Variovorax paradoxus: one gene and its partner. The protein of the gene in region 2 interacts with the protein of the main gene of each other region in a pairwise test. Links are inferred from orthologs where the notes say so. Each region holds a gene or a part of one and is shown on either strand. Other genes may lie near its edges.

Region 1 (14,160 bases), 1.5 Mb from region 2 along the record:
CCCCGGCCAGTGCGCCGCGTTCCACGGATTGACCGGCGCAGACACCGTGGGGTGGTGATCGGCGTAGGCGCTCTCGGTGAGCTGCAGCTTGCCCAGGATGACCGCGCCCGCCTCGCGCAGCTTGCGCACCACGGTGCCGTCCTCGTTGGGCACGAAGTCCTTGTAGAGCGTCATGCCGGCGGCGGTGGGCACGCCCTGCGTCCAGCACAGGTCCTTCACGCCCACCGGCACGCCCTGCAGCGGACCGCGCAGTTCGCCCTTGGCAATCTCGGCATCGGCGCGCGCGGCTTCGGCCAGCGCCGAATCGACCATGGTGCGCACATAGCTCTTCAGCGCACCGTCGACCTTGTCGATGCGCGCGAGCTGCGCCTTCGTCACCTCGACCGAGGAGAGTTCCCGGGACTGGATGAGGCGGCCGACTTCAAGAAGCTCGAGGTAGTGCAGATCGCTGTTCGACATGGCGGGAGGACTCCGTTCGTTGTGAAGAGAATGGCTCTGGAAGCGCGTTGGACACAGATACCGAAGTTATCGGCCGGCCGCCGCCGGCGCTTTGCTCACAGTGCCATCGCGATGTGCTGGTTCGGTCAGCCGGTGGCTTTCAGCGCAGCACAGGCGCTCGACGGTGAAAGGCGGTCGCAAGCTGGAAGGCATGCCCCGCACGCAGCAGCGTCGCCTCCGCGAAGGGTCGGCCGATGAGCTGCATGCCGATGGGCAGCCCGTCGGGGTCGAAGCCGCAGGGGACGTTCAGCGAAGGCAGCCCCGTGAGGCTGGCCACGCCCGTGAATTGCATGATGGCCGAGAGCATGTCCTCGGGCTGGCCCGGCACGATCTCCACCGTGGTCTCGCCCAGCGGCGTGGCCGCGAACGGCAGCGAGGGGCAGACGAAGACGTCGACGCTGCGGAAGGCATCGAGGAATTCGGCGCGCAGCAAGGCGCGGTAGCGCTGGGCCTGCAGATAGTGGGTGGCCAGCAGCAATTCGCCCGTCTCCAGGAGCGTGCGCACGTCGTCGCCGTAGTACTGCGGCCGATCGCGCAAGGTGCGCTGGTGGTAGGTGCTGGGCTCGGCCGACTCGATGGTGAGCTGGGCCGAGATGTTGCCGTGGATGTTCCGGATGTCGACGTCCACCAGTTGCGCACCCAGGTCGACGAAGGTGGCCAGCGCTTCCTTCACCGCGTCGTGCACGGGAGTCTGCAGGTGCTCGAAGAAGTAGCCCGGCACCACGCCGATGCGCAGTTGCCTGCAGCCGTCGGCCAGGTCCTTCAGGCAGTCGTCGGTGGCACGTTGTGCGCTGCCGGCGTCCTTGGCGTCGAAGCCGGCGATCGCGCCGAACATGAGCGCGCAGTCTTCCACCGTGCGCGTCATGGGGCCGACCGTGTCCATGCTCCAGGCGAGCGGCACCACGCCATGGTTGCTCACGCGGCCGTAGGTCGGGCGCAGGCCGACGATGCCGTTGACCGCCGAGGGCAGGCGGATCGAACCGCCCGTGTCCGTGCCGATGGCACCGAAGCACAAACGCGCCGCCACCGCCACGGCCGAACCGCCGCTGGAGCCCGCGGGAAAGCGGTCCGTGTCCCATGGGTTGCACACCGCGCCGTAGTGCGGGTTGGCCGAGGTGCCGCCCCAGGCGAATTCGTGCATGTTGGTCTTGCCGATGAACACGGCACCCGCCTGCCGCAGCCGCGTGGCGACGGTGGCGTCGACCTCGGGCAGCCAGTCGGCGAGCACCTTGCTGCCGGCCGTGGTGCGCGTGCCGCGCACGGCGATGTTGTCCTTCAGCGCGATCGGGACGCCCTGCAGCGGGCCGAGTTCGTGGCCCGCCCCCGACAGCAGCTCGGCCGCGCGCGCCACCTGCATCGCCTGCTCCTCGAACACGGTGATGAAGGACTTGAGCACACCGTCGTGCTGTCGGATGCGCGCAAGCGAAGCCCCGACCAGTTCGACCGGCGACACCTTGCGCTCGCGCACCAGGCGCGCTGCCTGCGAAAGCGTGAGTTCGAGAAGTTCGCTCATCGAAGTGCCTCCGCGCTTCGCGCTGCGGTGCGAGCTTGCTTGGGGCGGCCCGGCGCGGCGCTCATTGAAAGACCTCCGCGCTTCGCGCTGCGGTGCGCAGCTTGCTTGGGGCGGCCCGGCGCGGCGCTCATTGGAAGACCTCCGCGCTTCGCGCTGCGGTGCGAGCTTGCTTGGGGCGGCCCGGCGCGGCGCTCATTGGAAGACCTCCGCGCTTCGCGCTGCGGTGCGAGCTTGCTTGGGAGCGGCCCGGCGCGGCGCTCATGCCGCGTCCTCCGGCTGTTCATGCGCGTGCACGAAGACGGTCACGGGCATCAGCGCCTGGTGCGCGGGATCGCTCATCTTGCGGCTGAGTTCGTTGGCGGCGGCGATCCAGGCGGACAGGATCGGCTCGACCGCCGCGAGGCGATCGGCGCCAAGGTTCAGTGCGGCCGCGCGGGCCAGCGCCGCGACATCGGGCCGGTCGGCGGGGGGTGGGGTTTGCATCGTCGTCTCCATGCGTGAAGGGTTGGCTTCACGATAGGGAGCGACGGCAACGAGGGCTTGGCTGCCAGAGCCAATCCGATGGACTGGAACCGCCAGACGCGCACGGTTCCGTGCGGGCTCAGTGCCGGCGCAGCAGCGTCTGCGGCGTCACGCCGTATGCTTTCTTGAAGACCCTGCAGAAGTGCGACATGTCGCTGAAGCCGTGCTGGAACGCCGCCTGCGTGACCTGCCGCACGCGCCCTTCCATCAGCGCGCGGTGGCTGGCCTCGAGCCGCTGGCGCCACAGCCACTGGATCGGCGTGGTGCCTTGTTCGGCGAACACCCGCGCCAGCGTGCGGGCCGAAACGTTCTGCGCGCGGGCGATCTGCTCGACGTCGAGCTCGCAGTCGTCCAGGTGCGCGGCGATGTAGTCGCGCGTCTTCTGGAACAGCACGCCGTGCGCGGAACGCCCCGCATCGGTGCCCGCCGTCTGTACCTGCAGCACGGTGGAGAGCATGTCGAGCAGGGAACTCGCCAGGCTGGCCTGCATGCCGTCGAGCCCCGACAGCTCGAGCGCCACCGCCTCGCGGATCATGGTGCCCAGCAGCCGGGCCACGGGATGGCCGTCGGCCAGGTGCATGGCTGTGAGTTGGTGCGCGTCGGGGACGCGGCACAGCAGCTGCTTACGCGGAATGCGCACCAGCAGCGCCGACTCGGGCGCGAGGTCGAAAGTGAAGGGCCGCGCGGCGTCGTACAGCACGATGTCGCCGTTGCGCTGCACCACGCTTCGCCCCGACTGCGACAGCACGCCCTGGCCCGAGACCATCAGGCTGAGCATGAAGTCTTCATTGGGGCCGCTGCGCAGGTGCTGGGCATCGCGCTCCCACAGGCAGCGCGGCGAAGACATCTCGGCGAGCGTGAGGTTGCCGATGGAACGCACCGAGAAGCGCGCGTTGAAATGCGAGCGATCGGGCACCATGGTCCGGGTGGGAATGAAGTGCCCGCAGACCACGCCGCTCCAGTAGTCGAAGCGCTGGCTGGGGTCGACCGCGTCGGTGGAGTAGTCGAGGTTCATGGTGCTGCGATTGAGTGAATGGCTGCGGGGCGGAACCGCCCAAAACCGACCGGTGGCGCTCGATCGCGCCGAAGATCACTCTAGCAACATCCATGCCCCTTGCGCAGGGGTTTGACCCGGGGACGAGCCGCCCCGGGGCCGGTCAGAGCCGCCCGAGCGCCTTGTCCACGCCCTTGTTGGCCAGCATGTCGGCGCGCTCGTTGCCCGGGTCGCCCGAGTGGCCCTTGACCCAGCGCCATTCGATCTGGTGGCCGCCCTCGCTCACCAGCTTGTCGAGCCGCTGCCAGAGCTCGACGTTCTTCACGGGCTGCTTGGTGGACGTGACCCAGCCCTTCGCCTTCCATCCCCGAATCCATTCGGTGATGCCCATGCGCACATACTGGCTGTCGAGGTAGAGCAGCACCTTGCAGGGCCGCTTCAGCGCACCCAGGCCTTCGATGACGGCGGTGAGCTCCATGCGGTTGTTGGTGGTGTTGAGTTCACCGCCGAACAGTTCCTTCTCGGTGGGGCCCGACTTGAGCCAGGCGCCCCAGCCGCCGGGGCCGGGGTTGCCCTTGCACGCGCCATCGGTGTAGATCACGACTTCGGTCAAACTGACTTTTCCTTCTTCATTCGATCGGGCGATTGTCGATGCATCGGGGCGGCCCCGGGCGCACGCTCAGAGTTCGCCGCGCTCGTTGCGATGCACCTTGCCGGCGATCGGCACGGGCGCCGTGGCGCGGGCGCCGGTGCGGCGCCAGTCGGCGCTCAGCAGCCGCATGCCGCGAACGCGCTTCACCGCCACCAGGAAGTAGGCCGCGCCGAAGATCGGCCACCAGCGCTCGCCGGCGGCGTCCATCCATCGCGCGCGCTCCAGCCAGGCCTCGCTGCGAACCGCCGGGCGGTAGATGCCGAAACGGCCCGACTCCACCTCGAAACTCAGCAGGCGCAGCCAGTCGCGCATGCGCCAGTAGCCGATGAACTCGCCGCCTTCGGGCAGGTACAGGTCGCCGACGCCCAGGCGGCGGTAGAGGTGGGCGCGCCGCTGCCGCATGCCCCAGAGGCTGGCCGGGTTGAGCCCGCAGATCACCACGCGCCCCTCGGGCACCAGTACCCGCTCGACCTCGCGCAGCGTGGCATGCGGATCGGGACTGAGTTCGAGTGCATGGGGCAGCACCACGAGGTCGAGGCTGTTGGCGGCGAATGGCAGGGCCGCGAAGTCGGCCAGCAGCGTCGCCTTGCCGGGGCGCATCGGATCGTCGAGGGCCAGCCAGCGGTGCGGCATGCGGTTGGTGCGCAGGCCGTCGACCTCGGCGGCGCCCAGCTGCAGTGCGTGATAGCCGAACACGTCGGCCACCGCCTGGTCGAACTGGGCTTGCTCCCAAGCCAGCAGGTAGCGGCCCGGAGGGGTCGCGAACCAATCATGCAAACCTATAATTTGACCGCTCATGACCCTTGTTCCGCTGCCCGCCTTCGCCGACAACTACATCTGGATGCTGCACGACGGGCGCCACGCCATCGTGGTGGATCCGGGCGATGCCCAGCCGGTGTTCGACGCGCTGGCGCGCCACAAGCTGCAGCTGGCCGCGATTCTAGTCACGCACCACCATGCGGATCACACGGGCGGCGTGGCGGCATTGCACGCGGCCACCGGTGCCAGGGTCTGGGGCCCTGCGCGCGAACGCATCCCCGAGCCCTTCACCCCGCTGTCGCATGGCGACGTGGCAGAGGCGCTGGGACTGCGCTTCCAGGTCATCGACGTGCCGGGCCACACGGCTGGCCACATTGCCTACTTCCTTCCCGCGGCGCCCTCACAGGCGCCGCTTCTCTTCTGTGGCGACACGCTGTTCTCCGGCGGCTGCGGCCGGCTGTTCGAAGGCACGCCGGCGCAGATGCTGTCGTCGCTCGACGCACTCTCCGCGCTGCCTGGCGACTCGCGTGTCTGCTGCGCCCACGAATACACACTTGCTAACCTGCGTTTCGCCCTCGCGGTGGAACCGGGCAACGGCGAACTGACTCAGTACAACGCGCGCTGCGAAAGCCTGCGCGCGCAGGGGCAGCCCACGCTGCCGTCGCAACTGGCCATCGAACGCCAGATCAACCCTTTTCTTCGCAGCCGCGAAGCCACTGTCCTTAGAGCGGTGCGTGCCCACGCCGAGCTGGCTGCCGATGCAGCCGATGCCGACGTGTTCGCCGCACTGCGCCAATGGAAAAACGACTTCCGATGAAATTTTTCGCTGCCACCTGCCTCGCAGGTTCACTGGTGCTCGCGGGCTGCGCGGGCACGAACACCAACAGCTCCTCCCCTTCTTCGTCATCCCAGGCCGGCGGCACCGGCGCCAGGGTCGCCGGCAACGCGGCACCGGTCTATCCGCGTGATGCCCTCTCCCCGCTCGCCAATGGACAGGCCCGCTCGACGAGCGTCGTCACCCTCGCACCGCCGGTCGACATGTGGGACCGCATCCGACGCGGCTTCAAGATGCCCAACCTCGACAGCGACCTGGTGCGCGACCGCGAGCAGTGGTATTCGAGCCGGCCCGACTACATCCAGCGCATGACGGCGCGCTCGGACAAGTACATCTTCCACATCGTCGAGGAACTCGAGCGCCGCAACATGCCGACCGAACTCGCGCTGCTGCCGTACATCGAGAGCGCGTTCAACCCGCAGGCCGTGTCCAGCGCGCGTGCGGCGGGCATGTGGCAGTTCATGCCGGCCACCGGCACCGACTTCGACCTGAAGCAGAACATCTTCCGCGACGACCGCCGCGACGTGGTCGCCTCGACCCGCGCCGCGCTCGACTACCTGCAGAAGCTCTACGGCATGTTCGGCGACTGGCAACTGGCGCTGGCCGCCTACAACTGGGGCGAAGGCAGCGTGAGCCGCGCCATCGCGAAGAACCAGCGCCTGGGTCTGCCCACCACCTACAGCGACCTCACCATGCCGGCCGAGACGCGCCTGTACGTGCCCAAGCTGCAGGCCGTGAAGAACATCGTGGCCAATCCGCAGGCCTTCAACACCGAGCTGCCGGTGATCGCCAACCACCCGTACTTCCAGACGGTCACGCTCACGCGCGACCTCGACGTCGAACTTGCCGCCAAGCTGGCCGACGTGCGGCTGGAAGACTTCCGCGCGCTCAATCCCGCCGCGCACAAGCCGGTGCTGCTGGCCGCCGGCACGCCGCAGATCCTGCTGCCATGGGACAACGCGGCCGTGTTCCAGCGCAACTTCGACGCCTACTCGCAAGGCCAGTACGCCAGCTGGACCGCCTGGGTCGTGCCCAGCACGATGACGGTGGCCGACGCTGCGCAACGCTCGGGCATGAGCGAGAACGACCTGCGGGCGCTCAACAACGTGCCGCCGCGCATGCTGATCAAGGCTGGCTCCACGCTGATCGTGCCGCGCGGTGCGCGCGTGAAGGAAGACGTGGCCGCCGTGGTGGCCGACGAAGGCCACCTGGCCTTCCAGCCCGAGATCGTCACGCGCCGCACCACCGTGAAGGCCGGCCGCGCCGACAGCGTGGCCACCATCGCACGGCGCTACAACCTCAAGCCCTCCGCCGTGGCCGAGTGGAACGACGTCAACACCAACCATGCGTTCAAGCGCGGCTACAGCGTGGTGGTCTACCTGCCGATTCGCGCAAGCTCAGCGGCCCGCGTGGGCAGCGGCATCCGCCCCGTGGCGCACACGGTGGCGTCATCGAAGCGCGGCGCAGCGCCGTCGAGGGCCGCAGCGCCCAGGGGCTCCAACGTTGCCAAGGTGCCCGCGAGCAGCAAGCAGCAGATCGTGCGCGAGAAGCGCGGCGGCACGCCGTCGAAGAAGAAGCGCTGATCCGGGAGAAGCGCTGATCCGGGCAACGTCCCGGCGCGTCTTCTTTCAATGCGCCGAGGCGGCTTGCGCCCTGCGGCGCACCACGGCCTCGAGCGCTGCCACGGCAACCATGATGACCGTGGTCAGCGCTCCCACCACCATCACCGTGAGGTGCGACGCGAACACGGCAAGCACCGCCAGCAGGCCCAGCCCGTAGAGGTGCGATTGCGGCGTGAAGCCGCGCACCACGCGCTTGAACAGCGCATTGCCGAAGAGGTACAGCGCCGGCCCGCCGATGAGCGCGCCCAGGTACTTGAGTTCGGCATGGTGCGAGCCTTCGCCGATGGTGAGCTCGTCCGCCACCGCGCAGACGATGATGCCCGCCACCAGGATCACGTGCGTGTAGTGAAACCTGGCGCCGACGGCTCCCGGGTCCGCGGCATGCTCGATGACGTGGGTGGCTTCCTTCGCGCTGGTGTCGAAGTACATCCACCACATCGCCAGGCTGCCGGCAAAGCCCACCAGCAGCGCGAACAGGTCGACGGCATGCCATTCGACGTGATGGCCAAAGGCGATCCCGGTGGCCAGCACCGATTCGCCCAGCGCCACGATCACGAACAGCTGGCAGCGCTCGGCGAGATGCCCGCCGTCGATCGTCCATTCACGGGTCGACGAACGCCCCAGGCCCGGAAAGCGCAGGCCCACCATCGGCGCGATGTATTCGCACAGCACGCCGGCGAACCACAGCGCCAGGCGCACCTGCCCTTCGGCAAGACCCCCGGCGATCCAGAATGCGCCGGCCACGCAGTTCCAGGCGAGCAGGCGGCGGAAGTTCGGCGTGAGCGGGTCGTTCGGGCCGATCGCCACCAGCATGCAGAAGGTGCGCCCCGCCTGGATGCCGACGAAGCACAGCGCGAACACCAGGCCGCGTTCCGCGAAGGCTCCCGGCAAGGCGGAGGCCATCACCATGGCCAGCAGCATGATCGCGAAGAGCACGCCGCGAACGCGCAGCGTGCCGGGGTTGAACCAGTTGGTGGTCCAGGCCGTGTACTGCCAGCCCAGCCACACCGCGAACCACATCACCAGCGTCTGGAGCGCGCCCGACAGCGTGAGGTGGTCCAGCAGGTAGTGGGACAGCTGGGTGACGGAGAACGCGTAGACCAGGTCGAAGAACAGCTCTTCGTTCGAGACCCTGGCCGCCTCGTCGCGCGAGCGCAAGGTCGTGGCGCGCTTGTGTTCGTGGCTCATCGGTCTCCCCCGTGGATGGTTGCAACGGCGTGCGCTACAGCTTCTCGGTTTCGCCGCTCCTCGGCTGCCACTTCATGAGGCGCCGCTCGACCACGCCCACGATGCCGTCGAGCACCAGCGCGAACGCGGTGAGCACCACGATCCCCGCGAACACGGTGTTGACGTCGAAGGTGCCCTCGGCCTGCAGGATCAGGTAGCCCACGCCGCGCGCGGAGCCCAGGTATTCGCCCACCACCGCGCCCACGAAGGCCAGGCCCACCGACGTGTGCAGGCTCGAGAACACCCAGCTCGTGGCGCTCGGCAGGTACACGGTGCGCAGCAGCTGGCGCTGGTTGGCGCCGAGCATCTTCGCGTTGGCCAGCACCACCGGGCTCACCTCGCGCACGCCCTGGTAGACGTTGAAGAACACGATGAAGAACACCAGCGTGACCGCCAGCGCCACCTTGCTCCAGATGCCCAGGCCGAACCACAGCGCGAAGATCGGCGCGAGGATCACACGCGGCATCGAGTTGGCGGCCTTGATGTACGGGTCGAGGATCAGGCTCGCAGTTGGCGCGAGCGCCAGCCAGAGCCCGCAGGCGAGCCCGAGCACCGTGCCGATGCCGAAGGCCAGCACCGTCTCCAGCAGCGTCGTGCCCAGGTGCGTGTAGATGTCCGCGTTGCCCTTGAGCCCTTCCGGAAAGAGCGCGTTGGCGGGCACCTCGAACGGCAGGAACCAGCTCCAGATGCGGCCCGCCACCTGGACCGGCTCGCCGAGGAAGAAAGCGAACTGCTGGTTGCGCGAAGCGAGGTGCCACGCCACCAGGATCACCACCAGCAGCGCCAGTTGCCAGAACCGGGCGTTGCGTTCGTTGAGTCCGGGACGGGTCATCACGCGGCCTTCTTCAGTTGCTGCGCATAGCCCTTGAGCACTTCGTCGCGCAGCACCTCCCAGATCTGGGTGTGCAGCTCGACGAAGCGCGGTTGCGTGCGCACCTCGGCCACGTCGCGCGGGCGCGGGAGGTCGATCGCGAACTCGCCGATGGGATGCGTGGCCGGCCCGGCCGACAGCACCACCACGCGGTCGCTCATGGCAATGGCCTCGTCGAGGTCGTGCGTGATGAAGAGCACCGCCTTCTTCTTCGCGCTCCAGAGGTCGAGCACTTCGTTCTCCATCAGCTGTCGCGTCTGGATGTCGAGCGCGCTGAAAGGCTCGTCCATGAGGATGATGTCGGGGTCGAGCACCAGCGTCTGTGCCAGCGCCACGCGCTTGCGCATGCCGCCGGAGAGCTGGTGCGGGTAGCGGTCGCCGAAGCCCGCGAGGCCCACGCGCGACAGCCAGGCTTCGGCCTGCTCGCGTGCCTGCGCATCGGGCACGCCGCGGTACTGCAGACCCACCATCACGTTGTCGACGGCGCTGCGCCAGGGCATGAGCGCCTCCGTCTGGAACATGTAGCCGGCGCGCGTGTTGATGCCAGAGAGCGTCTGGCCGAACACCTTCACCGTGCCCGACGACGGCTCCAGCAGTCCCGCTCCCACGTTCAGCAGCGTCGACTTGCCGCAGCCGGTGGGACCGACGACCGAGACGAACTCCCCTGCCCCGATGCGCAGCGTGGTGTCGGCCACCGCCGTGTAGCGCTGGCCGGGGTCGTCCTTCGACCGGAACGTGCAGCTGATGGAAATGAATTCGAGTGCGTGGTCGTGCATCGTCGGACGGGGCAGAAAAAACCCGGCCGAGGCCGGGTCGCGGGGACGTTCGGAATCAGGCTTTGAACCTGTCTTTCGCGCGCCGGGCAAAATCGTTGGTGTACGTCTTGGCGAGGTCGATCTTGTCGGCCTTCACGCTGGGATCGAAACTCGAGATCGCGGTGAGTGCGGTCTTCGGGCCGTCGGCCGGCACGAGGCCGTCGGTGGCGATCGATTCGCGCACCTTGTCGAACGACGCGAGGTACAGCGCGCGGTCGCCGAGCAGGTAGGTTTCGGGCACGGTCTTGATGATGTCGCCGGGGCCGGCCGTCTGCAGCCACTTCAGGCCGTGCACGATGGCATTGGCCAGCGCCTGGCAGGTGTTGGGATTCTTCTGGATGAACTCGCTCGACGCATACAGGCAGGCGGCCGGCATGGTGCCGCCGAACACCTGCTGCGTGCCCTTGAGCGTGCGCGTGTCGCTGATGATCTTCACGTCGCCCTTCTGTTCGAGCATCGTCATCACCGGGTCGGTGTTGCTGATGGCGTCGATCTGGCCCGAGCGCAACGCAGTGAGCGCGCCCGCCGCGACACCCACGCCGATGAAGCTCACATCGCTCGCCTTCAGGCCGCCGCGCGACAGCACGAGGTTGGCCACCATGTTGGTCGACGAGCCCGGCGCCGAGACGCCGATCTTCTTGCCCTTGAGGTCGGCGATGCCGGTGTAGCCTGCCATGTTCTTGGTCGACACGCCCACCGCGATCTGCGGCGCGCGCCCCTGCAGCACGAAGGCCTGGAAGAACTGGTTCTTGGCCTGCAGGTTGATGGTGTGCTCGTAGGCGCCCGAGCACACATCGGCCGAGCCGCCGACCACCGCCTGCAGCGCGCGCGCACCGCCTGCGAAGTCGGAGATTTCGACGTCGAGCCCTTCGGCCTTGAAGTAGCCGAGCTGCTCGGAGATCGTGAGAGGGAGGTAGTAGAACGCCGCCTTGCCGCCGACCGCGATGGAGATCTTCGTCTTCTCCAGCTTTGCCTGTTGCGCAAAGACACGCGGCAGCGCGATGGTTGCGGCAGCGACGGCGGAAGCGGAAATGAGGGTGCGGCGATGAAGCATGAAACGGTGTGCCTGAAACTGTGCCCGTGGGCTCTGTGAATCCTGTGGACGGAATCGAGCTTAGGGGGCACACCACACCGCTGCATCGGGGTCATCCCGTGCGGGTTTTTACGTAAACACGAAGGCCTCTCCGAGAAGCCTTCGCCCAAGGGTCAGCGCGCCAGAAAAAGTATCGCGACGTTGACCAGAAAAGCGAGAGCCCATACGGCGCTGCGTACGCTGCCGATGCCCTTGATGTAGACCGCGATGTAGATCGCGCGCAGCACCACGTAGGCCACGGCGAGCATGTCGAGACGCGACTGCGATGCGCCGAGCTGGTGTGCGATGACCACCGCGCCGATGAAGAACGGCAGGCCTTCGAAGCTGTTGGCCTGCGCACTGTTGGCACGCGCGCGCCAGCCGCTCTGCTTCGCGGCCCAGTCGCGCGGATGTTCGTTGTCGCGCGGGCCGAAGCTGCCGGCCTTGGCGGCCCATGCCGCGAGATAAGGCAGGCCGCAGGCAACGAAAACGCACCAGTAGGCGACGGTGAGCAGCGAGAAGGTCATGGGTGATGGAGCTTTGTCAGCGGCGATCGACCAGCGCGTGCGCGATGGTGCCGAGATCGACGTATTCGAGTTCGCTGCCTGCAGGCACGCCGCGCGCAAGGCGCGTGACGACCAGGCCGCGCTGCTTGAGTCCTTCGCCGATCACGTGCGCGGTGGCTTCGCCCTCGGCGGTGAAGTTGGTGGCAAGGATCACCTCCGTCACGGTGCCGTCGAGTGCGCGGTTGAAGAGCTTCTGCAGGCCGATGTCGTTGGGTCCGATGCCATCGAGTGGACTCAGCTTGCCCATCAGCACGAAGTAGTAGCCGCGAAACGCCCCGGTGCGCTCGAGCGCGGCCTGGTCCGCCGGTGTCTCGACCACGCAGAGCTTGGTCACGTCACGGCGAGAGTCCATGCAGACGCTGCAGATCGGCGCCTCGGTGAAGGTGTTGCAGAGTTCGCAATGGCGCACGTTGCCCGCCGCCTGCTGCAGCGCGCGCGCAAGCAGCTGCGCTCCGTCACGGTCGTGCTGCAGCAGGTGGAAAGCCATGCGCGAGGCCGACTTGACACCCACACCCGGCAGGCGACGCAGCGCGTCGACGAGAGCGTCGAGTGAACTGGCGTCCGCCATGTCAGCCGCGCCTTTCGCCATGGCACCGCGCAACCGGCTTCGCCGGACCGCAGGTGCTGCGCCCGGCGCGAACGCCGGCGATCGCGCGAACTGGACAAGCCCTGGAGAGGGTCATTCAGAACGGCAGTTTCATGCCGGGCGGCAGGCCGGGCATGCCGGCGGTGAGCTTGCCCATCTTCTGCTCGCTGGTTTCCTCTGCCTTGCGCACTGCGGCGTTGAAGGCTGCGGCCACCAGATCCTCGAGCATGTCCTTGTCGTCTGCCAGCAGGCTGGGGTCGATGGTGATGCGCTTGACGTCGTGCTTGCAGGTCATGACGACCTTGACGAGGCCGGCACCGGACTCGCCTTCGACCTCGATGTGCGCCAGTTCTTCCTGGGCCTTCTTGAGGTTGTCCTGCATTGCCTGCGCCTGCTTCATGAGGCCGGCGAGTTGTCCTTTGTTGAACATCGTGTGGTCCTGGTCGGTTGAGATGGGTTGAAAAAGGGAAGGATAAGAGAGTCGGGAGCCGCCGTCGAAGCGCTCAGACGGGCTTCAGCGAACCGGGGACGATCTTCGCGTCGAAGTCGCGCATCAGCGCCTGCACCTCGGGGTCGCTCAGGATGGCCTCTTCGGCCACGCGCTGGCGCTCCTCGGCGGCCTGCTTGTTGCGTCGCGCAGGGCTGTCGACCACGCCGCCGATCTCGATGGCCAGCTTCACGCTGTGCCCGATGGCGCCGAGCGCCAGGGTGAGTTTTTCGCGGCTCGACGGCTGGTTGAGTGTCTCGCGCTCGATGCGCAGCATCCATTGGTCGGTGTCGCGCCCGACGAGCTGCGACTGCAGCGCCAGTTCGCGCGCGAGCGCAGTGATCGCCTCGGCCGCGACCAGCTGCGTGACGGTGGCGTACCAGAAGTCGCCGTCTTCGCTGGCCGGAATGGGGGTGAAGGGGCGTGGCCTGTCGGCGCTTGGTTCGTCGCGCGCGCCGGGAGGCGGCTGGACACGGATCGGCACGCCGACGACCTTGGCAGGTGCATCCTGCGCTGCCGCACGCGGATCGGCGTGGCGCGGCTCGTCGACCACTGCGAGGCGGTGGCCGGCCGGAACCGGCGCGACGGAGGGAACAGGCGCAGCAACCGGCGGCACTTCGACGGGTGAATGCGTTGCGACGGGCGGCGTTGCTACTGGCGGCGATGTGGCGGCGATCGGAGCCGGCGTCGCAGGAGGCCGGGGCACCGGCGGCGGCGGTGCGGCACGCTCGGGCGCATGCTGCGGCACAGCCGCAGCTTCATTCAGAGTTTTTTTTTCCGTGGAAGCCGTCGAAGCAGCCGCGTTGGAGGGCTTGAACGCCAGCAGCCGCAGCAGCACCATCGTCAGTGCGGCGTATTCATCGGGCGCCAGGCCCAGTTCGCCGCGGCCGTGCAGGCACAGGCTGTAGAGCAGTTGCGTCTCGTCGGCCGGCATCAGCGCAGCGAGACGCGCAGTGTCGGCCCCGTCGGGATCGGTGGCGGCATCGGCCGACTCGGCACGCGATGGCACGGCCTGCAGCACCGCCATGGCTTGCAGCACCGCTGTCATTTCCTCGAGGGTGGACGCCGCGGACATGCCGTCGACGCGCAGCGCCTCCGATGTCTCGACGACCGTCTTGCCGTCGCCTTGCGCGAGTGCCTC
Region 2 (14,206 bases):
CGCCGTCGAAGCCCTGATCGACGAGATCGTGCAGGCCTATGGCGCGATCCACGTGCTGGTCAACAATGCCGGCATCACGCGCGACACGCTCGCCATGCGCATGAAGGACAGCGATTGGGATGCAGTACTCGACACCAATCTCAAAGCGGTCTTCTCGCTTTCGCGCGCAGTCATCCGCCCGATGATGAAGCAGCGCTATGGTCGCATCATCAGCATCACCAGCGTGGTGGGCGCCTCCGGCAATGCCGGCCAGGCCAACTACGCAGCTGCCAAGGCAGGCGTCGCAGGCATGACCCGCGCGTTGGCCCGTGAACTCGGCAGCCGCAACATCACCGTCAATTGCGTCGCACCCGGTTTCATCGAAACCGACATGACGGCCAGCCTCCCGGAAGCCCAGCAGCAGGCGCTGCTCCAGCAGATTCCTCTGGGGCATCTGGGCAAGCCAGCCGACATCGCGCATGCAGTGGCTTATCTCGCATCGCCCCAGGCGTCATACGTCACGGGGCAGGAGCTGCACGTCAACGGCGGCATGCACATGTAGCCGAAAGGCGCAATCTTTCCCGCACCGGGTGCACGGCAAATGCCACAATGCGCCCGGCTAAAATCCACCGATTACCTACAACCCTCAGAGGGAACCAAATGAGCGATATCGAAGCACGTGTCAAGAAAATCATCGCCGAGCAACTCGGCGTGGAAGAGTCCCAAGTGACGAACGAAAAGGCTTTCGTGGCCGACCTCGGCGCTGACTCGCTCGACACGGTCGAACTCGTGATGGCACTCGAAGACGAATTCGGCATCGAAATTCCCGACGAAGATGCCGAGAAGATCACCACGGTGCAAAACGCCGTCGACTACGCCACCAAGAATCAAAAGGCCTGACAGGCCAGCTGACAACATTGCAACTGCGGCCGGCGGCTTTTCTTTGAACCGCACGCGCCGGCAGGCAACTGTTCAGCGCTTCCAGAAAGGTTTGCCGGCATGACCAAACGCCGCGTCGTCGTGACCGGACTCGGTTGCATCGCTCCTGTCGGAAACACCGCATCCGAATCCTGGGCCAACCTGTTGGCCGGGAAGTCGGGCATTGCGAACATCACCGCGTTCGATGCAAGCGCCTTCGCCTGCAAGTTCGCCGGTGAGGTCAAAGGTTTCGACATCACCCAATACATTTCGGAGAAAGAAGCGCGTCACATGGACCGCTTCATTCATCTGGGCCTAGCCGCCGCCATCCAGGCTGTGCAGGACAGCGGATTGCCGACCGGCGAAGCGCTGTCTTATGAAGAAGCCGTGCGCATCGGATGCAACATCGGCTCGGGCATCGGCGGTCTGCCGATGATCGAACAGACGCACGGCGAACTGACTGCACGCGGCCCGCGCCGCGTGTCGCCGTTCTTCGTGCCGGCATCGATCATCAACATGATCTCCGGCCACGTGTCGATCAAGTACGGCTTCAAGGGCCCAAATATCGCCGTGGTCACTGCCTGCACCACCGGCCTTCACGCCATCGGCACGTCGGCACGCATGATCGAGTACGGCGATGCCGACGTGATGATTGCGGGCGGTGCCGAATCGACCATTTCCCCGCTCGGCATCGGCGGTTTCACCGCGCCTCGCGCGCTGAGCACGCGAAATGACGATCCCGCCACGGCCTCGCGTCCCTGGGACAAGGATCGTGACGGATTCGTGCTGGGCGAGGGCGCCGGCGTGCTGGTGCTCGAGGAATACGAGCATGCCAAGGCGCGCGGCGCGAAGATCTATGCTGAAGTTGCGGGCTTCGGCCTGACGGGCGATGCGTATCACATGACTGCACCTGACGTCGACGGCCCCCGCCGCTCGATGGCCATGGCACTGTCCAACGCCGGTGTCAACGCCGATCAGGTCCAGTACCTCAACGCACATGGCACTTCGACGCAGATCGGCGACGTCAACGAGACGAATGCGGTCAAGCTGGCGTTCGGCGACCATGCGAAGAAACTGGTGGTCAATTCGACGAAGTCGATGACCGGCCACTTGCTGGGCGGCGCGGGTGGTATCGAATCGGTGTTCACGGTGATGGCGCTGCACGAGCAGAAGAGCCCGCCTACCATCAACATCTTCAATCAGGATCCGGAGTGCGATCTCGACTACTGCGCCAACGAGGCGCGCGATCTGAAGATCGACGTCGCGGTCAAGAACAACTTCGGTTTCGGCGGCACCAACGGTACGCTGGTGTTCAAGCGCGCTTGAGCATTGCTCCTTCATGCACAGCGCGCCGTCGGTGACTTATCCGGTGGGGCGCTCGCGCGGCGCGACCCGCCTTCTCATTACCCTTTGGGCCTTGGGCGCCTGCAGCGCCGGTGCGTCCTGCTATTTGTTCGATAGCAATGGATGGCGCCAGCTGTTGCTGGTTCTAAGTGTTGCCTTCGCCGGTGCGGCAGCGGGCTTCGGCCTGCGCCGCGATGGTGCGGGAACCTTGCGCTTCGACGGTCTCTGTTGGTCGCTCGACGGGGCTGCGCCGACGCGCCCGGTGAATGCCGCGCGAGTACTGGTGGCCCTTGATTTTCAGTCATTGATGCTGCTGCGCCTGAGCGAGCCGGGCCGCGCGCGTCGCTGGGTCTGGGTCGAGCGGCGGGCAATGCCAGAACGCTGGCGCGACGTTCGTCGTGCGGTATATTCGCGCCCCCCTGCCGCAACGCACGGGGGTGACACCTGGCGCGCGACGGCACCTGCCGATGCGTCCTGAATTTTCCCGATGACCACTTCTCCGCCGCCCGTACCGCCGGATTCCGGCCTGACCGACGCGCCTGCTGGAGCGCCGCGTCCGGGCGAGGTCGACTTCCAACTGGTCCAGCGCACCGTCGCAGGCGACCAGAAGGCGTTCGAGCTGCTGGTGATCAAGTACCAGCGCCGTATTGAACGCCTGATCGGGCGGATGGTGCGCGATGTCGACCTGATCGAGGACATCGCGCAGGAAACCTTCATTCGCGCCTACCGCGCGCTGCATCAGTTCCGCGGCGAGGCGCAGTTCTATACCTGGCTCTATCGGATCGCCGTCAACACCGCCAAGAAGGCGCTGGTCGACATGAAGCGCGATCCGACCGTCTCCGAAGCTGCTCTGAGGCCGTCTTCTGAAGACGAGGATGAAACTTACCGTCCCGGAAACGAACCAACCACCGACGAAACCCCCGAATCGGTCATGGCGGCGAACGAAATCGCCAGCGCCGTCGAGGCTGCCATGGAAGCGCTGCCGGCTGAATTGCGGCAGGCGGTCACGCTGCGCGAAATCGAGGGCATGAGTTACGAAGAGATTGCCGAGGTCATGGATTGCCCCATCGGCACCGTGCGTTCGCGCATTTTCCGGGCGCGCGAGGCCATTTCGGCCAGGGTCAAGCCGCTGCTGGACAACCAGTCCGGCAAGCGTTGGTAAGTAAGCAGGTGAATGAAATGAATCAGACGATGACGGTTCGGGAACAGGTGTCCGCACTTGCGGATGGTCATTTGCAGGGCGAGACATTCGCTCAGGCCATCGAGGCGGTCTGCGCCGACGGCGAAGCGCGCGCGGCTTGGCAGGCGTTCCATGTGGCGGGCGATGTGTTGCGCTCGGGCTCGCATTCGCCGTGCAGTGACACCTCGGCGTTCCTTGCGCGTTTCCAGCAGCGGCTTGCCTCTGAGCCCGCACCACTGACTCCTGCGCCGGTACCGATGGCCGCGCCTGTCACGGTGCCGGTGCAGCGAAGGGTGGAGGCCGCCAACGAACCGGTGTTTCGCTGGAAGTTGGTGGCTGGGGCCGCGTCTCTGATGGCGGTGGCCGCCATCAGCTGGACACTGGTCGGCAACGGCTCGGCAGTGCCGCAAGCCGGTGGCCAGTTGGCCGCAGCTCCCTTGCAGCAGGTCCAGCCAGCCGTAAATTCGGTGTTGGCTTCGGTAGCCGTCAATGGTGAACAGCCCGCGGCCAACACGCTCACGCCGACGCGGGTGATTGTCGGCAATGGCAATCCGCAAGTGATGCTGCGTGATCCGCGGCTCGACCAGTTGCTCGAAGCGCACCAGCAAGCCGGCGGTGCATCGCAAATGCCTTCCGGTTTCCTGCGCAATGCCACCTTCGAGGGGCCCACGCGCTGAATGCGCGCCCCGCATTCCTCTGTAATGACCGTCAAGATGCCGATCTCCGCACGCGCCTGCGTGCTCGTGTTTGCTGCTTTTTGCCTTGCGCAGGCTGCCATCGCACAGAACCGTACGGGGGCCACGAACGCGAAGAGCGCGGCCGCGACGGCCCAGACGGACGAGCCGCCGGCAATGAGCGTGACCGAGTGGCTGCAGCGCATGCACGCTGGCGCTCGACAGCGCAACTACGTCGGCACCTTCGTCGTGTCGGCGCCGGGCGGCGATCTGTCGAGTGCGCGCATCTGGCACGTGCGCGACGGTGAGCACCAGATCGAGCGCATCGAGGCTTTGTCGGGGCCGCAGCGCTCGACGTTCCGTCGCAACAGCAACGTCATGACCTTCCTGCCCGAGGCGAAGGTCGTCAAGGTCGAGAAGCGCGAGAACCTCGATCTGTTTCCGAATCTGCCGGACAAGCCCGACTCGTCGATCGGCGACTTCTACGATGTCCGCGCCGTGGGCAAGGACCGTGTCGCGGGCTTCGACGCGGACGTGGTTCAACTGGTTCCGCACGACAGCCTGCGGTTCGGCTACCGTATCTGGAGCGAGCGGCGTTCCGGCCTCGTGGTGAAGCTGCAGACCATCGACAGCGATTCACGTGTGGTGGAGCAGTCGGCCTTCTCCGAGCTGCAGCTCGACGCGCCGGTCAAGGCCCAAGCTCTCTCGCAGATGATGGCCAACACTGCCGGCTATCGCATCGAGAAGCTCGAACTGGAGCGCAGCAACGCGCAGGATGAGGGCTGGACGCTCAATACGCCCGTTGCGGGCTTCAAGCCGCGCAGCTTCTTCCGCCGTCCGACCACGGCCAGCGATGCCAGCGGCAAGCCGAAGCCTGACGCGGCCACCGTCCAGTGGACCTTCTCCGACGGCCTGGCTTCTGTGTCGCTGTTCATCGAACGCTATGACGCAGCGCGCGCACCGCGCGACGGCGTGCTTACCATCGGCGCGACCAACGCCATCCGCCGCCAATTGCCCGCGCCAATGGGCGACTGGTGGCTGACGGCCGTGGGCGAGGTGCCGCAACAGACACTCAACGCCTTCGCGCAGAGCCTCGCACGCACGCGCTGACGTCAACGGAGCGCATTGGCTCCAAATTGCGCTGAACCAAGCGTCTGGTGCAGACTCATAGAACTGTTTTCCGCTGCTCTGTTCTTTTGAAAGAAAACCGATGATCTTCAAAGTCGAGGGACACAAGCTCCGTTCCGGCCTGCTGGCATTTGCGCTGGCCCTGACAGCGGGCGCCACCTTCATGCCTGTGGAGCCGGTGCATGCGCAGACGCGCACGCTGCCCGATTTCACTGACCTGGTCGACCAGGTCGGCCCGTCCGTCGTCAACATCCGCACCGTCGAGAAAGTCGCGCAGCGCGGCAACAACGGCGAGATGGATGAAGAAATGCAGGAGTTCTTCCGCCGCTTCTTCGGCCAGCCGGCGCCGGGTCAGCCGCGCCAGGGGCCGAGCCCCAGGCGGCCCCAGCAGCCGCAGGAGGAGGAGCGCCCGCGCGGTGTGGGTTCCGGCTTCATCCTTACACCCGACGGCTACGTCATGACCAATGCGCACGTGGTCGAGGACGCCTCCGAGGTGCTGGTCACGCTGCCCGACAAGCGCGAGTTCAAGGCCAAGATCGTCGGCGCCGACAAGCGCACCGACGTGGCTGTCGTGAAGATCGATGCCACCGGCCTGCCCGCGGTGAAGGTCGGCGACATTTCCAAGCTGCGCGTCGGTGAATGGGTGATGGCCATCGGTTCGCCGTTCGGCCTCGAGAACACCGTCACGGCCGGCATCGTGAGCGCCAAGCAGCGCGACACTGGCGAGTACCTGCCGTTCATCCAGACGGACGTGGCCATCAATCCAGGCAACTCGGGTGGCCCGCTGATCAACATGCGCGGCGAAGTGGTGGGCATCAACAGTCAGATCTACTCGCGCTCGGGCGGCTTCATGGGCATCTCGTTCTCGATTCCGATCGACGAGGCGATTCGTGTGAGCGATCAACTGCGCACCTCGGGCCGCGTCTCACGCGGTCGCATCGGTGTGCAGATCGACCAGGTCACCAAGGACGTGGCCGAGGCCATCGGCCTCGGCAAGGCGCAGGGCGCGCTGGTGCGCGGCGTGGAGGCGGGCTCGCCAGGCGAGAAGGCCGGCGTGGAGCCGGGTGATGTCATCACGAAGTTCGATGGCAAGGCGATCGAGAAACCGAGCGACCTGCCGCGCCTGGTGGGTAACACCAAGCCGGGCACCAAGAGCACGTTGACGGTGTTTCGGCGCGGCGCATCGCGCGACCTGAACGTGACCATCGCCGAGATCGAACCCGACAAGCCCGCCAAGCGCGCGAGCGATCGCGACGAGCCGGCGCCCAAGCCGTCTGCTTCCGCGGCCGCCAAGTCGCTGGGCCTGGCCGTGAGCGATCTCACCGACGCTCAGAAGAAGGAACTCAAGCTCAAGGGTGGCGTGAAGGTCGATTCAGCCAATGAAGCAGCAGCGCGCGCCGGTCTGCGCGAGGGCGACATCATCCTTGCCGTGGGCAATGCCGAGGTGGCGAACACCCGTGAATTCGAGTCCGCCGTCGGCAAGGCCGACAAGAGCAAGTCGCTCAGCGTGCTGTTCCGGCGCGGTGACTGGGCTCAATACGCCCTGATTCGGCCTGCACGCTGATCCGGCGTTGGCGTCAAGTGGCCCCACCCGGCAGTCGGGTTTGGGGCCATTTTTTCGAGGTGTTTACGACGTTCCGTTCTTGCTCATCAAAAAAATCTTACATGCAAGCGCAGTCGATTTTAGTTAGTGATGACTGACTTAAAGGCGGGCTAAGGACGGATTTCGGTAGAATAGCGGCCTTGCGGCGGCCGAGCAGCGCATAAAGAGCGCACTGGCCTTCACGATGCGAGATGTCAGCCAGCAGTCCACCGGTGCTCCACAGATCGCCCACAAGTTGTTCATTGACTGCTCCACCGATCCTGTTGATAACCTGTTCACATCTTTGATGTTGTGGACCTGCAACGACCCCTTTGGACCCTGTTCCCGGATGTACGTGCCTCCCTTTTTGCCTACAATGAAGTTCCAACTACTGCAGTTGCCATTGCTTGTTGGTTCAGGGCGCGTCTCCAGAAGACGCGCCCTTTTTTCTTGCCTGTCGCCCTCTGCGCGCGAGCCAATTCAAGTACTTAAGCGTTCCCGTTGATGAATCACATCAGAAATTTCTCGATCATTGCGCACATTGATCATGGCAAGTCGACGCTCGCAGACCGTTTGATCCAACGTTGCGGGGGCCTCGCGGAACGCGAGATGGAAGCGCAGGTGCTCGACTCGATGGACATCGAAAAAGAGCGTGGGATAACCATCAAGGCGCAGACCGCCGCGCTGCACTACAAGGCACGCGACGGGCAGGTCTACAACCTCAATCTGATCGACACGCCGGGCCACGTCGACTTCTCGTATGAAGTGAGTCGTTCGCTGTCTGCCTGCGAAGGCGCGCTGCTCGTCGTCGACGCATCGCAAGGTGTCGAAGCGCAGACGGTGGCCAACTGCTACACCGCGCTCGACCTCGGAGTCGAGGTGGTCCCGGTGCTCAACAAGATCGACTTGCCCAACGCGGATCTCGACAACGCACGCACCGAGATCGAAGACGTGATCGGCATCGACGCGACCGACGCGATTCCCTGTTCTGCGAAGACGGGTGTCGGCATCGATGACATCCTCGAGGCCATCGTCGCTCGCATGCCCGCGCCGCGCGGCAATCCGGACGGCCCGCTGCGCGCGATGATCGTCGACAGCTGGTTCGACCCGTACGTCGGTGTCGTCATGCTGGTGCGCGTGGTCGACGGCCGGCTCATGAAGGGCGATCGCATCAAGATGATGGCTTCGGGCGCGATGTACAACGCCGACAACGTCGGCGTCTTCACGCCCGCCAACGAGCCGCGCGCTTCGCTCGAAGCGGGCGAGGTGGGCTACATCATCGCGGGCATCAAGGAACTGCAGGCCGCGAAGGTCGGCGACACGGTCACGCTGATCAAGGCCGGCACCGGCGGTGCCGCAGCCACGGCGACCGAGGCGCTGCCCGGCTTCAAGGAAATCCAGCCGCAGGTGTTCGCAGGCCTGTACCCGACCGAAGCGAGCGAGTACGACTCGCTGCGCGACGCGCTCGAGAAACTCAAGCTCAACGATTCGTCGCTGCGCTACGAGCCCGAAGTGAGCCAGGCGCTCGGCTTCGGCTTCCGTTGCGGCTTCCTCGGCCTGCTGCACATGGAGATCGTGCAGGAGCGGCTGGAGCGCGAGTTCGACCAGGATCTGATCACGACCGCGCCCAGCGTGGTCTACCAGGTGGTCAAGAACGACGGCGAAGTCATCATGGTGGAGAACCCCTCCAAGATGCCCGATGTGGGCAAGATGGCGGAGATCCGCGAGCCGATCGTCACCGTGCACCTGTACATGCCGCAGGAATACGTCGGCGCCGTCATGACGCTGGCCAACCAGAAGCGTGGCGTGCAGATGAACATGGCCTACCATGGCCGCCAGGTCATGCTGACCTACGAGATGCCCCTCGGCGAGATCGTGCTCGACTTCTTCGACAAGCTGAAGTCGGTGAGCCGCGGATACGCCTCGATGGACTACGAGTTCAAGGAATACCGCGCCTCCGACGTGGTGAAGGTCGACATCCTGCTGAACGGCGAGAAGGTCGATGCACTCTCGATCATCGTCCACCGCACCCAGTCGCAGTACCGTGGGCGGGCCGTGGTCTCGAAGATGCGCGAGATCATTTCGCGGCAGATGTTCGACGTGGCGATCCAGGCCGCCATCGGGGTCAACATCATCGCGCGTGAGACAATCAAGGCCCTTCGCAAGAACGTCCTGGCGAAGTGCTACGGCGGCGACATCACCCGCAAGAAGAAGCTGCTCGAGAAGCAGAAGGCGGGCAAGAAAAGAATGAAGCAGATCGGTTCCGTCGAGGTCCCGCAAGAGGCCTTCCTCGCGATTCTGCAAGTCGAAGACTGATCAAAAAATGGCATTCATCACCTCCCTGGTCCTTGCGGCTTTCGCCGGCTATGTCGGCGCCTGGTATTTCGGCGCGATCGAAGGCAACTTCGCTCTCCTGCTGTTCGTGGCCACGGTGATCACCGGCCTCTACTGGGTGGCCGAGCGCTTCATCTTCCTGCCCCGGCGTGAACGCGCCGCAGCGGCGCTGGAGACGTCGCTGGCCGAGCGCAACGCGCGCCTGGCAGGGCAGGGCATCAACCAGGTCGACACAGCGGATGCGAAGGCCAGCGAGCGCTTGCTGATGCAGCCCTGGTGGCTCGACTGGACCGCAGGCCTGTTCCCGGTGATCCTGGTGGTGTTCCTGCTGCGCTCGTTCCTGTACGAGCCCTTCAAGATTCCGTCGGGTTCGATGATGCCCACGCTGCTGACCGGCGACCTGATCCTGGTCAACAAGTTCACCTATGGCCTGCGCCTGCCGGTCATCAACACCAAGATCACCACAGGCACGCCGCTGGCCCGTGGGGACGTGGTGGTGTTCCGCTACCCGCCCAAGCCGAGCATGGACTACATCAAGCGCGTCGTCGGCATTCCAGGCGACGAGGTGGCCTACCTGAACAAGAAGCTCACGATCAACGGCCAGCCGGTGTCGAAGCAACCTGCGGCCGACTATCTCGACAGCGAATCGATGCGCCTGCTCAAGCAGTACGACGAAGACCTCGCCGGCAAGAAGCACAAGATCCTGAACGACGATGCAGCGCCCTCGTTCGTGCCGGGCGCCAGCGACTTCCCCGGCCGCGAAAACTGCCGCTACTCGGTCGAAGGCGTGGTGTGCAAGGTGCCCGCCGGCAGCTATTTCATGATGGGCGACAACCGCGATAATTCGGCCGACTCGCGTTTCTGGGGTTTTGTTCCGGACAGCAACATCGTGGGCAGGGCCTTCTTTGTCTGGATGAACTTCGGCGATCTGGGTCGCATCGGTCCGTTCCAATAAGCATTCATCAGCATCGTTCGAGGGGTAAGAGGGCATGAGAACACATCGGTCCGTGCGCAGCAGCGCTGCGCGGCAACGGGGCATTTCGTTCGTCGGCTTGGTGTTCGTGGCGGCCGTGCTCGGCTGCCTGGGCGTGGTCATCGCGCAGGTCGTTCCGACGTTGATCGAATGGCAGGCGATCGACAAGGCCGTCAACAAGGCCAAGGAAGGCACCACCGTGCCCGAAGTTCGCGCCATCTTCGATCGCGCGCAGTCGATCGACGACTTCAAGTCTGTCAGCGGCAAGGACCTCGACATCAAGAAGGTCGGCGACAAGGTGGTCGTGTCGTATTCGTACGAGCGTGAGATCCCGTTGTTCGGCCCGGCGTACCTGACCCTCAAATACAAGGGCGAATCCCGCTGAACGCGGCGCTTAAAAAGGTGGACGGCAGCCTCGTCGCGCTGCAGGCGCGTCTCCAGCACACCTTCTCCGACCCGCGGCTGCTCCAGCTCGCGCTCACTCACCGCAGCTTCTCAGCCGACCACAACGAACGCCTCGAATTCCTGGGCGACTCGGTGCTGAACCTGGCGGTCTCGCACCTGCTGTACCTGCGGCTGTCGGCTTTGCCCGAAGGCGACCTCTCGCGCGTGCGGGCCAACCTCGTCAAGCAGGACACGCTGCACCGCCTGGCGGTGGGACTGGCCTTGTCGCCGCTGCTGAAGCTCGGCGAGGGCGAGGCGCGCTCGGGCGGGCCGAACCGGCCGTCGATCCTGGCCGACGCGCTCGAGGCGCTGATCGGCGCGGTGTACCTGGACGCCGGCTTCGCCGCTGCACAGGCGCTGGTGCACAGGCTCTACGAGTCGGTCGAGATCAACCCGCGCATGGAAGCCGCGGCCAAGGACCCGAAGACCGAATTGCAGGAATGGTTGCAGGGTCACAAAATGAAGCTGCCGGTGTACCGCGTGGCCGCCACACTGGGTGCTGCGCACAAGCAGACTTTCGATGTCGAGTGCGAGGTGCCCGAACTGGGGTTTCGCGAACGCGGCATCGGCGGCTCGCGCCGCGCCGGCGAGCAGGCGGCGGCCGCCGCCATGTTGATCCGGCTCAAGGCACGCGGCGCCGCGTGAAATCACAATGAACGATGCTATCAATCCCGTAGCGGGACCCGAAGACGCCGCAGGCGGTCCGGCCGCCACCGGCCCCCGACACTGCGGCCTCATCGCCATCGTCGGCAAGCCGAATGTCGGCAAGTCGACGCTGCTCAATGCCCTGGTCGGGCAGAAGATCAGCATCACCTCGCGCAAGGCGCAGACCACGCGGCACCGCATTACCGGCATGCGCACGCTGGGCACGCCGGAGGGCGGCGGAACGCAGTTCGTGTTTGTCGATACGCCGGGTTTCCAGACCCTGCATGCCAACGCGCTGAACAAGTCGCTCAACAAGACAGTGCAGGGCGCGGTCGGCGACGTCGACCTGATCCTGTTCGTGGTCGAGGCCGGCAGCTTCACGCAAGCCGACGAGCGCGTGCTCAAGCTGCTCGGCAAGGGCATCCCGACGGTGCTGCTGGCCAACAAGCTGGACAACGTGCACCGCCGCGGCGACATCGCGCCCTGGCTGCAGGACATGCAGAAGAAGCACGAGTTCGCCGAGTTCGTGCCGATGTCGGCCAAGAACCCGAAGGATGTCGAGCGCCTCTTCGGCATCTGCGAAAAGTACCTGCCCGAGCAACCCTGGTTCTACGACGAGGACGAGCTCACCGACCGCAGCGAGAAGTTCCTTGCCGGCGAGCTGGTGCGCGAGAAGCTCTTCCGCCTCACCGGTGACGAGCTGCCCTACACCTCGACCGTCGTCATCGACAAGTTCGAGGAGGAGCCGCCGCAGAAGAAGGGCCAGAAGCGCCTGCTGCGCATCGCCGCCACCATCGTGGTCGAGCGCGACGGCCACAAGGCCATGGTGATCGGCGACAAGGGCGAGCGCATCAAGCGCATCGGCATGGAGACCCGCGTCGAACTCGAGAAGCTGGCCGACGCCAAGGTGTTCCTCGAATTGTGGGTGAAGGTTCGCTCGGGCTGGGCCGACGACGAGGCACGCGTACGCTCCTTCGGCTACGAATAACAGGCAAACCTCGAGGCTTGCCCGCTTCGCGCAGCCGCCAACCTCCTTGCAGCGGGCAACACCAGCGGCCCTGCAAAGCCGGTCCGGCAGCCTCTGCCGGTTTCAAGCCTCGATGCTCGATCGCTCACTGACATGGCCACCCACCGCGTTTCGCACGAGCCTGCTTACGTCCTCCACCGCTACGACTGGAGCGAGTCGAGCCTGATCCTCGAAGTCTTCACCCGGCACCACGGGCGCATCGCGCTCGTGGCCAAGGGCGCGAAGCGGCCGAGTTCCAATTTCCGCCCGGTGCTGCTGCCGCTGCAGCCGCTGCAGCTCAACTACGGCGGCGACGCGGAGATCCGCACCCTCAAGGGCGCCGAATGGATGGGCGGCCATGTGATGCCGACCGGCGAGGCGCTGCTGTCGGGCTACTACGTCAACGAACTGCTGCTGCGCCTGCTGGCGCGCGACGACGCGCACGAGGCCCTGTTCGACGCCTACGCCGGGGTGGTGCAGGTGCTGGCGGGCGAGCACGCGGGCGCGCAGGCGGCCACCCACGCCGCCGCGTTGCGGGCCTTCGAGCTGCTCCTGCTGCGTGCGGTGGGCCTGCTGCCGGCCCTCGACCTCCAGACGCTCACGCTGGAGCCGCTCGATGCCGACGCGCGCTACATCCTGGTGCCGGAGGCCGGCCTCCGTCATGCCGCCGACGATGAGGCCGCGCTGCCCGGCGCCGCCTGGCAGGCGCTGCAGGACGTGCTCGACGACCGCGCGCCTTTCACCGCCACGCTGCGCGAGATCGCCACCATGAGCGCCGGCAGCAACAGTGCCCTGCGCAACCAGCTGCGCGCACTGCTCAACTACCATTGCGGCGTGTCCACGCTGCGTACGCGGCAAATGATGAGAGATCTGCAAGCACTATGAGCACCGCCCTGTCCGTCAATCTCAACAAGGTCGCCCTGGTGCGCAACACGCGCCACCTGGGCATCCCGAGCGTGGTGAAGGCCGCGCAGGCCTGCCTGGCCGCCGGCGCGCAGGGCATCACCGTGCATCCGCGTCCCGACGCCCGCCACATCCGCGCGCACGACGTGAACGACCTGTCGGCGCTGCTCGCCAAGGACTGGCCGGGCGTCGAATTCAACATCGAGGGCAATCCGTTCCAGAACCTGATGGACTTCGTGCGTGCGCTGAAGCCGCACCAGGCCACGTTCGTGCCCGACAGCGAAACCCAGTCGACCAGCGACCACGGTTGGACCTTCCCCGATGACGCCGAGCGCCTGCGCCCGCTGATTGCCGAAGCCAAGGCGCTGGGCGTGCGCGTGAGCCTGTTCATGGACCCGATCCCCGAAATGATGGCCGCCGTCAAGGCGGCCGGTGCCGACCGTGTCGAGCTCTACACCGAGGGCTACGCCGCCTCCCGCGGCACGCCGGACGAACAGGCCGTGCTGGCGCGCTACGCCGAGACGGCGCGCGCCGCGCTGGATGCCGGCCTGGGCGTCAACGCAGGCCACGACCTGAGCCGCGACAACCTGAGCGCCTTCCTGCGCGCCGTGCCGGGCGTGCAGGAGGTCTCGATCGGCCACGCCTTCGTGGCCGACGCGCTGGAGCTCGGCTACGCTGCCGCCACGCGCGACTACCTGCGCTGCATCGGCGACGCGCAATGAACGCCGGCGCCGCATGATCTACGGCATTGGCACCGACATCTGCGACCTGCGCCGGATCGCGGCAACCTTCGAGCGACAGGGCGAACGCTTTGCGCGCAAGGTGCTGAGCGACGCCGAGTTCAAGGTCTGGCAGGCCCGCAGTGCGCGCTGGCCCAAGCGCGGGCTGAGCTACCTCGCCACCCGCTTCTCTGCCAAGGAGGCTTTCAGCAAGGCCATCGGCATGGGCATGCGCATGCCGATGAGCTGGCGCCTGTGCGAGATCGCCAACCTGCGCAGCGGCAAGCCCGTCATCGTGCTGCACGGCGAGCTCAAGGAGTGGTTCGAGGCGCAGGGCCTCACGGCCCATGTGACCGTGACCGACGAAACCGAATACG

Evidence for each region.
Region 1: the proteins of recO (region 2) and recR interact in binary tests that used the Escherichia coli proteins (3 or more experiments, as listed by UniProt). The link is inferred for Variovorax paradoxus from one-to-one orthologs.

The regions. Positions count from the first base shown.
Region 1 is NZ_LR743507.1:3,760,249-3,774,408, forward strand. Bases 10,720-13,543 are described here. They hold recR (recombination mediator RecR), read right to left. Parts: upstream 12,515-13,543; coding sequence 11,924-12,514; downstream 10,720-11,923. Other genes in these bases: AACL56_RS17295 (ABC transporter substrate-binding protein), read right to left, coding at 10,720-11,362; AACL56_RS17300 (MAPEG family protein), read right to left, coding at 11,515-11,907; AACL56_RS17310 (YbaB/EbfC family nucleoid-associated protein), read right to left, coding at 12,630-12,962; dnaX (DNA polymerase III subunit gamma/tau), read right to left, coding at 13,036-13,543. Outside these bases: AACL56_RS17240 (amidase), read right to left, coding at 1-459; AACL56_RS17245 (amidase), read right to left, coding at 599-2,011; AACL56_RS17250 (hypothetical protein), read right to left, coding at 2,270-2,494; AACL56_RS17255 (helix-turn-helix domain-containing protein), read right to left, coding at 2,613-3,548; rnhA (ribonuclease HI), read right to left, coding at 3,691-4,140; AACL56_RS17265 (class I SAM-dependent methyltransferase), read right to left, coding at 4,207-4,977; gloB (hydroxyacylglutathione hydrolase), read left to right, coding at 4,976-5,755; AACL56_RS17275 (transglycosylase SLT domain-containing protein), read left to right, coding at 5,752-7,356; AACL56_RS17280 (low temperature requirement protein A), read right to left, coding at 7,402-8,583; AACL56_RS17285 (ABC transporter permease), read right to left, coding at 8,618-9,454; AACL56_RS17290 (ABC transporter ATP-binding protein), read right to left, coding at 9,454-10,269; more of AACL56_RS17295, read right to left, coding at 10,325-10,719; more of dnaX, read right to left, coding at 13,544-14,160. UniProt on the Escherichia coli protein: May play a role in DNA repair. It seems to be involved in an RecBC-independent recombinational process of DNA repair. It may act with RecF and RecO.
Region 2 is NZ_LR743507.1:2,248,211-2,262,416, forward strand. Bases 11,337-14,206 are described here. They hold recO (DNA repair protein RecO), read left to right. Parts: upstream 11,337-12,321; coding sequence 12,322-13,092; downstream 13,093-14,206. Other genes in these bases: era (GTPase Era), read left to right, coding at 11,337-12,189; AACL56_RS10145 (pyridoxine 5'-phosphate synthase), read left to right, coding at 13,089-13,832; acpS (holo-ACP synthase), read left to right, coding at 13,846-14,206. Also shown: 3-oxoacyl-ACP reductase FabG, read left to right, coding at 1-541; acpP (acyl carrier protein), read left to right, coding at 640-879; fabF (beta-ketoacyl-ACP synthase II), read left to right, coding at 979-2,223; AACL56_RS10090 (hypothetical protein), read left to right, coding at 2,237-2,719; RNA polymerase sigma factor RpoE, read left to right, coding at 2,729-3,403; AACL56_RS10100 (sigma-E factor negative regulatory protein), read left to right, coding at 3,421-4,098; AACL56_RS10105 (MucB/RseB C-terminal domain-containing protein), read left to right, coding at 4,123-5,205; AACL56_RS10110 (DegQ family serine endoprotease), read left to right, coding at 5,306-6,787; lepA (translation elongation factor 4), read left to right, coding at 7,310-9,121; lepB (signal peptidase I), read left to right, coding at 9,129-10,094; AACL56_RS10125 (DUF4845 domain-containing protein), read left to right, coding at 10,129-10,497; rnc (ribonuclease III), read left to right, coding at 10,515-11,201; more of era, read left to right, coding at 11,209-11,336. UniProt on the Escherichia coli protein: Involved in DNA repair and RecF pathway recombination.